DNA from 3 places in the Kitasatospora sp. NPDC058444 genome. Region 2 is predicted to be linked to each of the others. Evidence: riboswitches for the same ligand, from Rfam matches in the RefSeq annotation. Region 2 holds a riboswitch; each other region holds the start of a gene.
The links. Region 2 has a riboswitch for cobalamin ahead of metE (5-methyltetrahydropteroyltriglutamate--homocysteine S-methyltransferase). Riboswitches for the same ligand answer to the same signal wherever they lie in the genome.

Region 1: linked by a shared signal. The riboswitch ahead of ACFWP2_RS26505 (cobalamin biosynthesis protein) and the one ahead of metE (5-methyltetrahydropteroyltriglutamate--homocysteine S-methyltransferase) in region 2 are both predicted to bind cobalamin.
Region 3: linked by a shared signal. The riboswitch ahead of ACFWP2_RS20785 (HoxN/HupN/NixA family nickel/cobalt transporter) and the one ahead of metE (5-methyltetrahydropteroyltriglutamate--homocysteine S-methyltransferase) in region 2 are both predicted to bind cobalamin.

What each region holds. Positions count from the first base shown of each region.
Region 1 is NZ_JBHXLL010000029.1:21,923-25,515, forward strand. It holds gene ACFWP2_RS26500 (alpha/beta hydrolase family protein) at 1-828, opposite strand, end outside; cobalamin riboswitch at 1,172-1,305, shown strand; gene ACFWP2_RS26505 (cobalamin biosynthesis protein) at 1,413-2,426, shown strand; gene ACFWP2_RS26510 (cobyric acid synthase) at 2,423-3,593, shown strand, end outside.
Region 2 is NZ_JBHXLL010000075.1:4,087-7,679, reverse strand. It holds gene metE (5-methyltetrahydropteroyltriglutamate--homocysteine S-methyltransferase) at 1-1,580, opposite strand, end outside; cobalamin riboswitch at 1,743-1,965, opposite strand; partial or broken gene ACFWP2_RS38680 (hypothetical protein) at 1,997-2,266, shown strand; gene ACFWP2_RS38675 (SRPBCC family protein) at 2,721-3,020, opposite strand; gene ACFWP2_RS38670 (STAS domain-containing protein) at 3,094-3,593, opposite strand, start outside.
Region 3 is NZ_JBHXLL010000019.1:31,261-34,853, reverse strand. It holds gene rpmG (50S ribosomal protein L33) at 213-377, shown strand; gene ACFWP2_RS20785 (HoxN/HupN/NixA family nickel/cobalt transporter) at 475-1,593, opposite strand; cobalamin riboswitch at 1,624-1,837, opposite strand; gene ACFWP2_RS20780 (ArsR/SmtB family transcription factor) at 1,920-2,303, shown strand; gene ACFWP2_RS20775 (hypothetical protein) at 2,428-3,593, shown strand, end outside.

The DNA.
Region 1 (3,593 bases), on a different contig from region 2:
GGCGACGCCCTGGAAGCCGGCCCGGGCGGCGTCCCGGCGGGCGGAGGCCGGGAGGTCGAGCACCGGCGAGTCGAGGATCAGGCCGCTGACGGCGTGCGGCCAGGCGGTGCGGGCCGCGGTCTGGAGGACCATGGTCGCGCCGAGGGACCAGCCGTAGAGGATCACCCGGCCCGCGCCGCTGTCGAGCGCCAGCCGCACCGCCGACTCGATGTCGCGCCACTCGGTCTCGCCGAAGTGGCTGAGCCCGTCCGGGGAGGCGGGGGCGCCGTCGTCGCCGCGGTAGGTGACGGCGAGGGCCGGCAGGCCGAGCCGGTCGAGGACCGGGAGCACCGGGAGGGTCTGCTGGCGGTCGGCCTCGGGGCCGTGCACCAGGATCACCCAGGTGCCGCGTTTGCCGTCGAGCTGCCAGGCGGGAAGGGCGCCGAGCTCTCCGTCCGCGGTGGTGTCGGCGAAGGCGAGGCCGAATGCCCCGGTGGGGTCGCCGAGGTGGACGCGGGGGGTGAAGCGGACCTCGGTGCCGGGGGCGAGGGTGCCCCGGTCGGCGCGGACCAGCCGGCGGGTGACACCCGACTCGTCGCTGTGCAGGACCTCCTCGACGACCGCGTGCCCGCCGTCCGCCCACTCGACCGCCCAGCGGCCGGGGCGCAGGCTCTCCGGGGCGCGGGTGAAGGTGACCCGGCCGGGGGCGAGTTCGCGGACCAGGACCGGCCCCGACTCCTGGACGGTGGTCTCCGGACGGACCATCCGCTCGGAGGCCCGACGACCGATCACCAGCACGGCGGCCCCGACCGCGGCGGCCGCCACGACGGCGGCGGTTCCCCAACGCATTTCGCTCCCCGCTCTGTTGCTGACGGACCGGACGGTGTTCGAGCACCAGTTCACCGGCGCCCCACCCGCCCGGCCACCCGGCTGGGCCGTCCGGGTCACCCGGGCGGCGGCCCGACGGTGCCCAGGAGGTACCGGAAGCGGGCGGTGAGGGCGCCGGCGGCGGGGAGCGGTGCGGGGGCGACGCGGGGGGCGGTGCGGCCGGCCCGGCGGCGGAACGGTGCGGGGGCGGTGCGGGCGTCCCACGGGGCGTCAGCACTGCCCGCGTGTGACCAACCCCTCCGTGACCTCGGTTGACTCCCGGTTCGGGCGCGTGATGGGATCCTGGGGCCAAACGGAGGCATGGAGAGGAAGCCGGTGGAATTCCGGCGCGGTCCCGCCACTGTCACCGGGGAGCACGCTCGGAACATCGCCACGGCGGGCCGTCGACGGCCGCTGGAAGGCTCCGGGAGTGCGTCCGACCCGGAAGCCAGGAGACTCTCGCCCCCGTCACGTCGATCCAGGGCGCGGACCCTGAGTGAGGACACGCACGCGATGCAGGCTGCCCCGCCCTGCCGGACACCGAGCCGCCTTCCGTCGTGCGCCCGATGACCGCGCTCGCGCCCTCCACCTCTTCGCGCAGACCGGCCCGAACTCCGGGCCCGTCGGTCCGCGCCGCCGCGTTCGCGCTCGGCGCCGCCGCGGGCTACGCCGCCGACGCCCGCTTCGCCGACCCGCGCCGGGGCCACCCGGTGGCCGTCTTCGGCAGCGCCGCCACCCGGCTGGAGCGCCTGCTGTGGCGCGACGACCGCGGCGCGGGAGCCGGGTACACGGCGCTGTGCGTGGGCGCGGTCGCGGCGGGCGCGCTCGCCCTGGACCGTACGGTGGGCCGGCGCCCGCTGGGCCGGGCGGCGCTGGCGGCGGCCGCGACCTGGACGGTGCTCGGCGGCACCTCGCTGACCCGGGAGGCGCGCACCATCGGCCGCTCGCTGGCCGCGGGCGACCTCGAGGCCGCCCGGGAGCGGCTGCCGCACCTGTGCGGGCGTGACCCGAGCGCGCTGGACGGGCAGCAGATCGCCCGGGCGGTGGTCGAGTCGGTGGCCGAGAACACCGCCGACGCCGTGGTGAACGCGCTGACCTGGGGCACCCTGGCCGGCACCCCCGGCCTGCTGGCCTTCCGCGCCGTCAACACCCTGGACGCCATGGTGGGCCACCGCTCGCCGCGCTACGCCCGGTTCGGCTGGGCCTCGGCCCGGCTGGACGACCTGGCGGGCTGGCCCGGTGCCCGGCTGACGGCGCTGCTGACGGTGGCCGCCGCGCCCGAGCCCCGTACCGCCTGGCGGGTCTGGCGGCGCGACGGCTCCGCGCATCCGAGCCCGAACGCGGGACAGGCCGAGTCGGCGTTCGCCGGGGCGGTGGGCGTCCGGCTGGGCGGGACGCTGCGGTACGGCGAGCGGGAGGAGCACCGGCCCGTCCTGGGTGCGGAGCTGCGGCCGGTGACGGTCGACGACATCGAGCGCGCCTGCGCGCTCTCCCGGCGGGTGGGCGCACTGGCGCTGGGTACGACGGTCGCGGGGCACGTCCTGCTGCGGACGCTGCTGAGGAAGAGGGGACGGGCATGAGCAACGCGCTGCTGGTCGCGGGGACGACCTCGGACGCGGGCAAGAGCGTGGTGACGGCCGGGATCTGCCGTTGGCTCGTCCGCCAGGGCGTACGGGTCGCGCCGTTCAAGGCGCAGAACATGTCGCTCAACTCCTTCGTCACCGCCGACGGCGCCGAGATCGGCCGCGCCCAGGCGATGCAGGCGCAGGCCGCCCGGGTGGAGCCGGAGGCGGCGATGAACCCGGTGCTGCTCAAGCCGGGCGCGGACGGCCGCAGCCAGGTGGTGCTGCTCGGCAGGCCGGTGGCCGAGGTGGGCGCGCTGGACTACCGGGAGCGCAAGCCCGTCCTGCTGGAGCGCGCCCTGGAGTGCCTGGCCGACCTGCGCCGCCGCTACGACGTGGTGGTCTGCGAGGGCGCGGGCTCGCCCGCCGAGATCAACCTGCGCGACCGCGACATCGCCAACATGGGCCTGGCCACGGCCGCCGCCCTGCCGGTGGTGGTGGTCGGGGACATCGACCGCGGCGGGGTCTTCGCGGCGATGTACGGGACGCTGGCGCTGCTGTCGGCGGAGGACCAGCGGCACGTCGCCGGCTGGTTCGTCAACAAGTTCCGCGGCGACGCGCGGCTGCTCGCGCCCGGGCTGGAGATGCTGCACGAGCTGACCGGCCGTCCGGTGCTGGGCACCCTGCCGATGCTGCCCGGGCTCTGGCTGGACGCCGAGGACTCGCTGGACCTGTCGACCGTGGTGGACCGGGCGGACGGGCCCGGACCGCTCGGCGCGGACGTGCTGCGGGTGGCCGTGGTGCGTTTCCCGCGGCTGTCCAACTTCACCGACATGGACGCGCTCGCGCAGGAGCCGGGCGTGCTGGTGCGCTGGGCGACCCGGCCGGAGGAACTGGCCGACGCCGACCTGGTGGTGCTGCCCGGCACCCGGGCCACCGTCGCGGACCTCGCCTGGCTGCGCGAGCGCGGCCTGGAGCCGGCGCTGAAGGCGCGGGCGGCGGCCGGGCAGCCGATCCTCGGGGTCTGCGGCGGCTACCAGATGCTGGCGCACTCGATCGTGGACGAGGTCGAGTCGAAGGCGGGCGCCGTCGAGGGCCTCGGTCTGTTGCCGACGCGGGTGCGGTTCGGCGCCGAGAAGGTACTGGCGCGGCCCGTCGGCGAGGCGTACGGGCAGCGGGTGGAGG
Region 2 (3,593 bases):
TAGGACTGCACCCAGCCGTGCCGGGTGGCGAGGTAGCCGGTGAGCTGCTCGGCGAAGTACTGGACCATGTCGTTGCGCTCGGGCTCACCGTGGACCAGGACGTCCAGGCCGGCCTTCTCCTGGTACGCGATGACCTCCCGCACCTCGGCCTCCATCCGCTCCCGGTAGGCCGGGGCGCCGATCCGACCCGCCGTCAGATCGGCCCGGGCGGTGCGCAGTTCGGTGGTCTGCGGGAAGGAGCCGATGGTGGTGGTCGGCAGCAGCGGCAGGCCGAGCCGGGCGCGCTGGGCCTCGGCCCGTACGGGGTAGGGCTGGGCGCGGCGGGTGTCATCGGCGGTGACGGCGGCGGCGCGGGCACGGACGGCGGGGTCGCGGGTGATCGGGGAGGTGGCGCGGGAGGCGAGGTCGGCGCGGTTGGCGGCGAGTTCGGCGGTGATCGCGCCGGTGCCCTCGCGCAGACCGCGGGCGAGCAGCGCCGTCTCGGCTGCCTTCTGCTTGGCGAAGGCCAGCCAGCGGGCGATCTGCGGGTCGATGTCGCGTTCGAGGGTTGCGTCGATCGGCACGTGCAGCAGCGAGCAGGAGGGCGCGACGTCGACCCGGTCGGCGAGGCCGAGCAGGGTGGCCAGGGTGGAGAGCGACTTCTCCAGGTCGTTGATCCAGACGTTGCGGCCGTCGATCACCCCGGCGACCAGCCGCTTGCCGGGCAGTCCGCCCACTGCGGCGAGGTCCTCCAGGTTGGCGGCGGCCGGGCCGGTGAAGTCCAGGGCCAGGCCCTCGACCGGGGCCTTGGCCAGCACCGGGAGCGCCTCGCCGAGCCGGTCGAAGTAGCTGGCGACCAGCAGCTTGGGCCGCTCGGCGAGAGCACCCAGCTCGCGGTAGGCCCGGGCGGCCGCGTTGAGCTCGGCCGGGGTGCGGTCCTGCACGAGCGCTGGCTCGTCCAGCTGCACCCACCCGGCGCCGGCGGCCCGCAACTCGGCCAGCAGCTGGGCGTACACCGGCAGCAGGCGGTCCAGCAGGGTGATCGGCCGGAAGTCGGCGGCCACCCCGGGCGCCGGCTTCGCCAGCAGCAGGTAGGTCACCGGCCCGACCAGCACCGGCCGGGCGCGGTGGCCGCGCAGCAGCGCCTCGCGCAGCTCACCGACCGCCTTGGCCGGGTTCGCGGCGAACACCGTGTCCGGGCCCAACTCCGGCACCAGGTAGTGGTAGTTGGTGTCGAACCACTTGGTCATCTCCAGTGGTGCGACGTCCTGGGTGCCGCGTGCCATGGCGAAGTAGCCGTCCAGCGCATCGGCCTCGACGGCCTCCCGGTGGCGGGCCGGGATCGCGCCGAGGGCCACGGTCGTGTCCAGCACGTGGTCGTAGAGCGAGAAGTCCCCGGTCGGGACCTCCGCGATGCCGGAGTCGGCGAGCTGCTGCCAGTTCCCGCGGCGCAGGTCGGCGGCGGTGGCCAGCAGGGCGTCGGCGGTGACCGTGCCCTTCCAGTACCCCTCGATGGCCTTCTTGAGCTCCCGGCCCCGGCCCTGGCGGGGGTAGCCGTACACGGTGGCCACGGACGCCGCTGCTGCGGACTTCGTCGTCAAGGGACTCTCCTTCGCGAGTCTGTCTCCTCAAGTACCCGGGGACGGGCGAGGGCGCGAAGGGATGACGAACCGGGCGGCGGCCGTCACGAGACGTACGGGCCTGATCCGCCTGGTATGGTCGCCGACCCGCCCACGAGGTCACCGGATAGCCGCAACGCAGGTCGTCTGCGTGCGGGCAGTGGCAGGTCTTCGGACTCGCGGGCACGCCCACCCCATGAAGGGCGGACACCTACTGGCCGTCGCTTCCCAGACCCTCCCGGGCCCAGTGCGTATGACGGCGGTCGTTCCCACTCACCGCTGCGGGGCAGTCCCGGATTCCCACCGGGTTCCCTCTTGCGACGCGCCTGCCTGGCGGACAGGGCGAACCAACTGCCTGATCAGCTTATGCGCAAACAGCCGGGACTGACGCGGAGATCATGGAACATGTCCGCATGATGAGACCCCGTCGCGGCTGGCGGCCGACGGTCAGGTGCGCGGCGAGGTGCCCGGCGTGCGTGGCAGGGCGCGGCGCGAATGTCCGCGATCATCGCCGCCGGAGCCGACCACAACCTCGCCCTGGTCGGCCCGCCGAACAGCAGCACCAAGCCGACCAGCGGCACTGCGCGGTCAAGGCCTGGGGCTACAACGCCACCGGCCAGCTCGGCGACAACAGCACGATCAACCGCAACACCCCGGTCGACGTACAGGGCGGCTGGTCCGGCGGCGTCTCCCGGATCGCGGCCGACGGCAACCACAGCCTGGCTATCACCGGCAGCGACGACAAGCTCAGTGCCTGGGGCTCCTGGAATGGGCGGGGAGGACCGACGCCTGATCAGTCGTCCGTCCGGCTCGGCAGGTCGAGGACACCATGCGGGTCAGCTGTCCACGACAGGGCATTCAGGAGCTGCGCGGGGTCGGTCCGCCCGGGGTCGGGAAGTCCCGCATCCGCTCGGCGGCCGAGCGCCCGGGAGGCGGCAGGCGGTCCCCGGGGCGTTGAGCGGGCGGCTGGTGGCGGGCCGGCCGGTCGAGGCCTCCTTGGTCTCCCGTGCCCTGGCCGCGAGGTCGCGCGGTTCGGCCTCGCGGCCAGGGCCCGTACGGCCGGGAAGAGCCGCGCCTCCTCGTCGCCGGCGTGCCGGATCGCCAGGACCTTGCCGTGCCGGGTCATGTCTTCTCCTGGTCCGAGGGATTCCTCGGGTGCGCGAACGCGTACCCGGGCTCGGCGGGCACCCGTCGGGCCCGAGGCCACGCCGGATCGGAGGTTCCTGATCCGGCATGGCCCCGGGCCGTCGACCGGCCGTCGGGACCACCGATGCTGGTCCGCCAGTGGTTGTGACGGTCGTCCAGCTGGGTCACCGAGTCGACGCCCTCCATGAAGCGCGGGAACTCCTCGAACAGCGTCCACTGGTTGTAGGCGGTGTGCACGGGGACATCCACGTCCACGGACTCCTTCACCATGCTCATCCGGGTCTCCTCTCACGGTGCGTCCGGGGCATCCCGGCCGCACCGTGCGCCTGCCCCAGCACCGCCGGCCCAATCATGTGTCCCGGAGGGCATCCTCGATGGTGGCGTGGACGTCGAACAGCCCGGCGGTGTCGGTGAGTTCCAGGACCCGCAGCGTCCGCCTGGACGGAGCGACCAGCACCAGCCGGACTCCGTCCGCCAACGCGCGCCGACGGGCACCGAGAAGCAGGTTGAGGCCGGTGGAGGTGAACAGCTCCACACCCGCCAGGTCGACCGCGAGCAGGACGGGACGCCTACCGAGCGCGGCGTCGAGTGCCCGGGCCGCGACGGGCTCGCTGTCCAGGATCATGTCGCCGGTGAAGGAGCACACGAACGCGCCACCGACCCGGACGGCCTCCGACGTCAGACAGGGCGGGACCGCCTCCTCCTCGAGCGGAGGGCTCGGCGACACGGGCACCCCGGCGCCACTCTCGGGGGCTTCCCGCTCAGCTCCTGCGGAGGCGATGCGCTCCAGGTCACGCCACAGATCGAGCGCCTGCTCGCGAAGGCCTACGGCAGTGCGTTCGCCGGCTT
Region 3 (3,593 bases), on a different contig from region 2:
CGCGCCGTCCGCCGCCCTCGCCGCCCCGCCGCCCCGCAGTCCGGGAATGGGCCGGACCGGGCCCGCGTTGGAGCGGGTGGCGCCAGATGGAAACGACATCCGTTTCGGTGTACGGCCTCGATCCGACGCCGAGGCCCGACACCCCGGCCCCAGCCCGACACCCCAGCCCCCAGCCCCCAGCCCCCAGCCCCCAGCCCCCAGGAGGACGCCCGATGGCCCGCAGCGAACTTCGCCCGGTGATCAAGCTCCGCTCCACCGCCGGCACCGGCTCCACGTACGTGACCCGCAAGAACCGCCGCAACGACCCGGACCGGCTGGTCCTGCGCAAGTACGACCCGGCCGCCGGCCGGCACGTCGACTTCCGTGAGGAGCGCTGAACCCCGACCCGGGAGGACTCCTCCGCGGAGTCCCGGAGAACGGACGACGGCGCCTCCCCGAACCCCGGGGAGGCGCCGTTCGGCGCGTCGCGCGTGCTCAGGCCTGCTGGTCCGGCGTCCAGCGCTGCTCGACCCGGGCGAGCTTCCAGTAGCCGATCGCCACCGCCCAGACCACCACGAACAGCCCGGCGATGGCGTAGCCGACGTTGTCCAGCGAGATGTCGGCGATGAACCCGCTGACCGGGTCGGTCAGATCGAGCTTCTCGTGCAGCACCCCGACCAGCTCGATGGTGCCGATGACGAAGGCCACCGCGATCGACAGCCCGGTGATGGTCAGGTTGTAGTACACCTTGCGCACCGGGTTGGCGAAGGCCCACTGGTACGCGAAGTTCATGAACGTCCCGTCCAGGGTGTCGAACAGGCTCATCCCGGCCGCGAACAGCAGCGGCAGGCAGGCGATCGCGTACCAGGGCAGCCCGGAGGCCGCGCCCGAGCCGGCCATCACCATCAGGGTGACCTCGGTCGCGGTGTCGAAGCCCAGGCCCAGCACCATGCCCACCGGGAACATCTGCCCCGGCCGGGTGATCGAACGGGTCGCCCGGTTCAGCACCCGGGCCATGAAGCCGCGCGAGTCGAGGTGCGTCTCCAGCTCCTTCTCGTCGAACTGCCCGGCCCGCATCGAACGGAACACCTTGACGATGCCGAGCAGCGCGGCCAGGTTGAGCGCGCCGATCAGGTAGAGGAACACGCCGGAGGTGGTCGTCCCGATCACGCCGAGCCACTTGTGGGTGGCCGACTCGTCGTCCATCAGCGTGTTCGCCAGCTGGGCCCCGCCCGCCACCAGGGCGGCCATCAGCACCACCATCGAGGAATGCCCGAGGGCGAACCAGAAGCCCACCGAGACCGGCCGCTTGCCGTCCGCCATCAGCTTGCGGGTGGTGTTGTCGATCACCGCGATGTGGTCGGCGTCGAAGGCGTGCCGCATGCCGAGGGTGTACGCGGTGATACCCAGGCCCACCCCGAAGACCTGGGTACCGACCGCGTACTTCTCGGGTGCGACCAGGAAGATCAGCGTGCCGAAGGCCACCACGTGCATGGCCACGATCACGGCCATCAGCCCGGCCGTTCGGACGGTGTCCTCGCGCCGCCACTTGAAGCTGGGCAGCACGGAGGGGGCCGGCTTCGCCCCGGCGGCAACGGTTTCGGGCAGGGTCATCTGCGGATCACGCTCCAGCACCTCGTGGAAAACCTCGTGAGATGCCGTGGCCGGTCTCCTGGCTTACGGGACGCCCGCACCCGCCTTCCCAGGCGCGGGAGGCGCCCAGTGGCTCGATGGGTACGGACGACGCTCCTCCGCGGACGAAGGAACGACCCGATCACAGTGGCGAGGGCCGCTCCGGGCTGGGACCCCTGAGGGTCCGTCACCGGTCTTCCCGAGCACCACGGCGGGGAACACCGTAGGGGCCGCGCCCCGACCCGTGCAAGGCTGCGCACCTGCGCAGGTGTCCAGGATCACAGGCCGCCGCCTGCGAGAATGCCCCCATGCATCTCGTACCGGCCGACCGCGCGGGCCACCGCACCATCGACGGACACCGGGTCTGCGAGGCCATCGCCGCGATCGGCGACCCGGCCCACGTCCGGTCCTGGGCCGAGCGGTTCTCCCTGCTCGCCGACCCCGGCCGGCTCGCCCTGCTGCTCGCCCTCCACCGGGCCGGCCCGCTCGCCGTCTCCGACCTCGCGGTCGCCACCGGCATGCGCGACCCCGCCGTCTCCCAGGCCCTGCGGCTGCTCCGCACGGCGGGCGTGGTCACCGGCGACCGGGACGGACGGGTGGTGCGCTACCGGCTCGTGGACGAGGCCATGCGCCCCCTCCTCGACGAGTGCGCCGCCGCCGAACACCACGAGCCCACCGCGGCCACCGGCTGACCCGCCGACCCGCCGACCCGCCGACCCGCCGACCCGCGGCCACGGACCGACCCGCTGACCCCCCGATCCCCTGACCGGCACTCGGAACCGCGCCGCGAGCGGAGCGGATGAGTACGATCATGGTGTGCCGTCCCACCCCCACGCCTGGCCCGCCGACCGGTGGAACACCCGACCGGTCAGGGCCCGCGTGCTGGCGGTCGCCCGCACCCTCACCTCGGCCACCCGGGTCCTGGACGTCCTCACCCTGCTGAGCCCGGACGGCGTCGAGCGCTACTTCACCGTCAACCCCGGCTCCGCCTTCGCCGACCGCGCCCTGGACGAGTACCTGCACGGCCTGCCCGGCTTCACCGTGCTGGACTGGGAGGACGCCGTCCGCCGCCGCTTCGACCTGGCCGTCGCCTGCGCCGTCCACTCCTCCATGCACCGGCTGGACGCCCGCCTCGTCGTCCTCCCGCACGGCGCCGGCTACAACCGCCTGGTCACCGAGTCCACCGGCGACACGGTCAGCTCGGCCGGCCTGTCCCGCAACGAACTCACCCACCGCGGAAGGGTGTTCGTGGACGTCCTCGGGCTCTCCCACCCCGAACAGCTGGACCGGCTGCGGACCTCCTGCCCCGAGGCGCTGGACGTCGCCCGGGTGGTCGGCGACCCGTGCTTCGACCGGATGCTCGCCAGCCGGCGCTCCCGGGACGCCTACCGCACCGCGCTCGGCGCCGTCGACGGCCGACGGCTCGTCGTCGTCAGCTCCACCTGGAGCGAGCACTCCTTATTCGGCCGCCACCCCGACCTGCCCCAGCGGCTGGTCCGCCAACTGCCCGCCGACGAGTACACGGTGGCCGTCGTCCTGCACCCCAACGTGTGGAGCCGCCACGACCCCGAGGCACTGCTCGACGACGCCCGCCGGATGGGCCTGCGCCTGATCCCGCCCCACCAGGGCTGGCAGGCCGCGCTGGTCGCCGCCGACTGCGTGATCGGCGACCACGGCTCGGTCACCGTCTACGGCGCCGCCCTGGAGCACCGCACCCTGCTCGTCGCCACCGGCGCCGCCGAACTCGACCCGCACTCCCCCGGCTACGCCTTCGGCCAGGCCGCACCCGCCCTCGACCCGGACGCGGACCTCGCCGCCCAGCTGGAACCGGCCCTCGCCGCCCAGGACCCGGCCGGCCTGCGCGAGATCACCGACCGCTCCCTCGCCCACCGCGGCGAATCCGCCCGGGTGCTGCGTCCGCTGCTCTACTCCTTCCTGGACGACCTGGACGAACCCCGGGGCGAACCGGCCCTGCCGCCCTA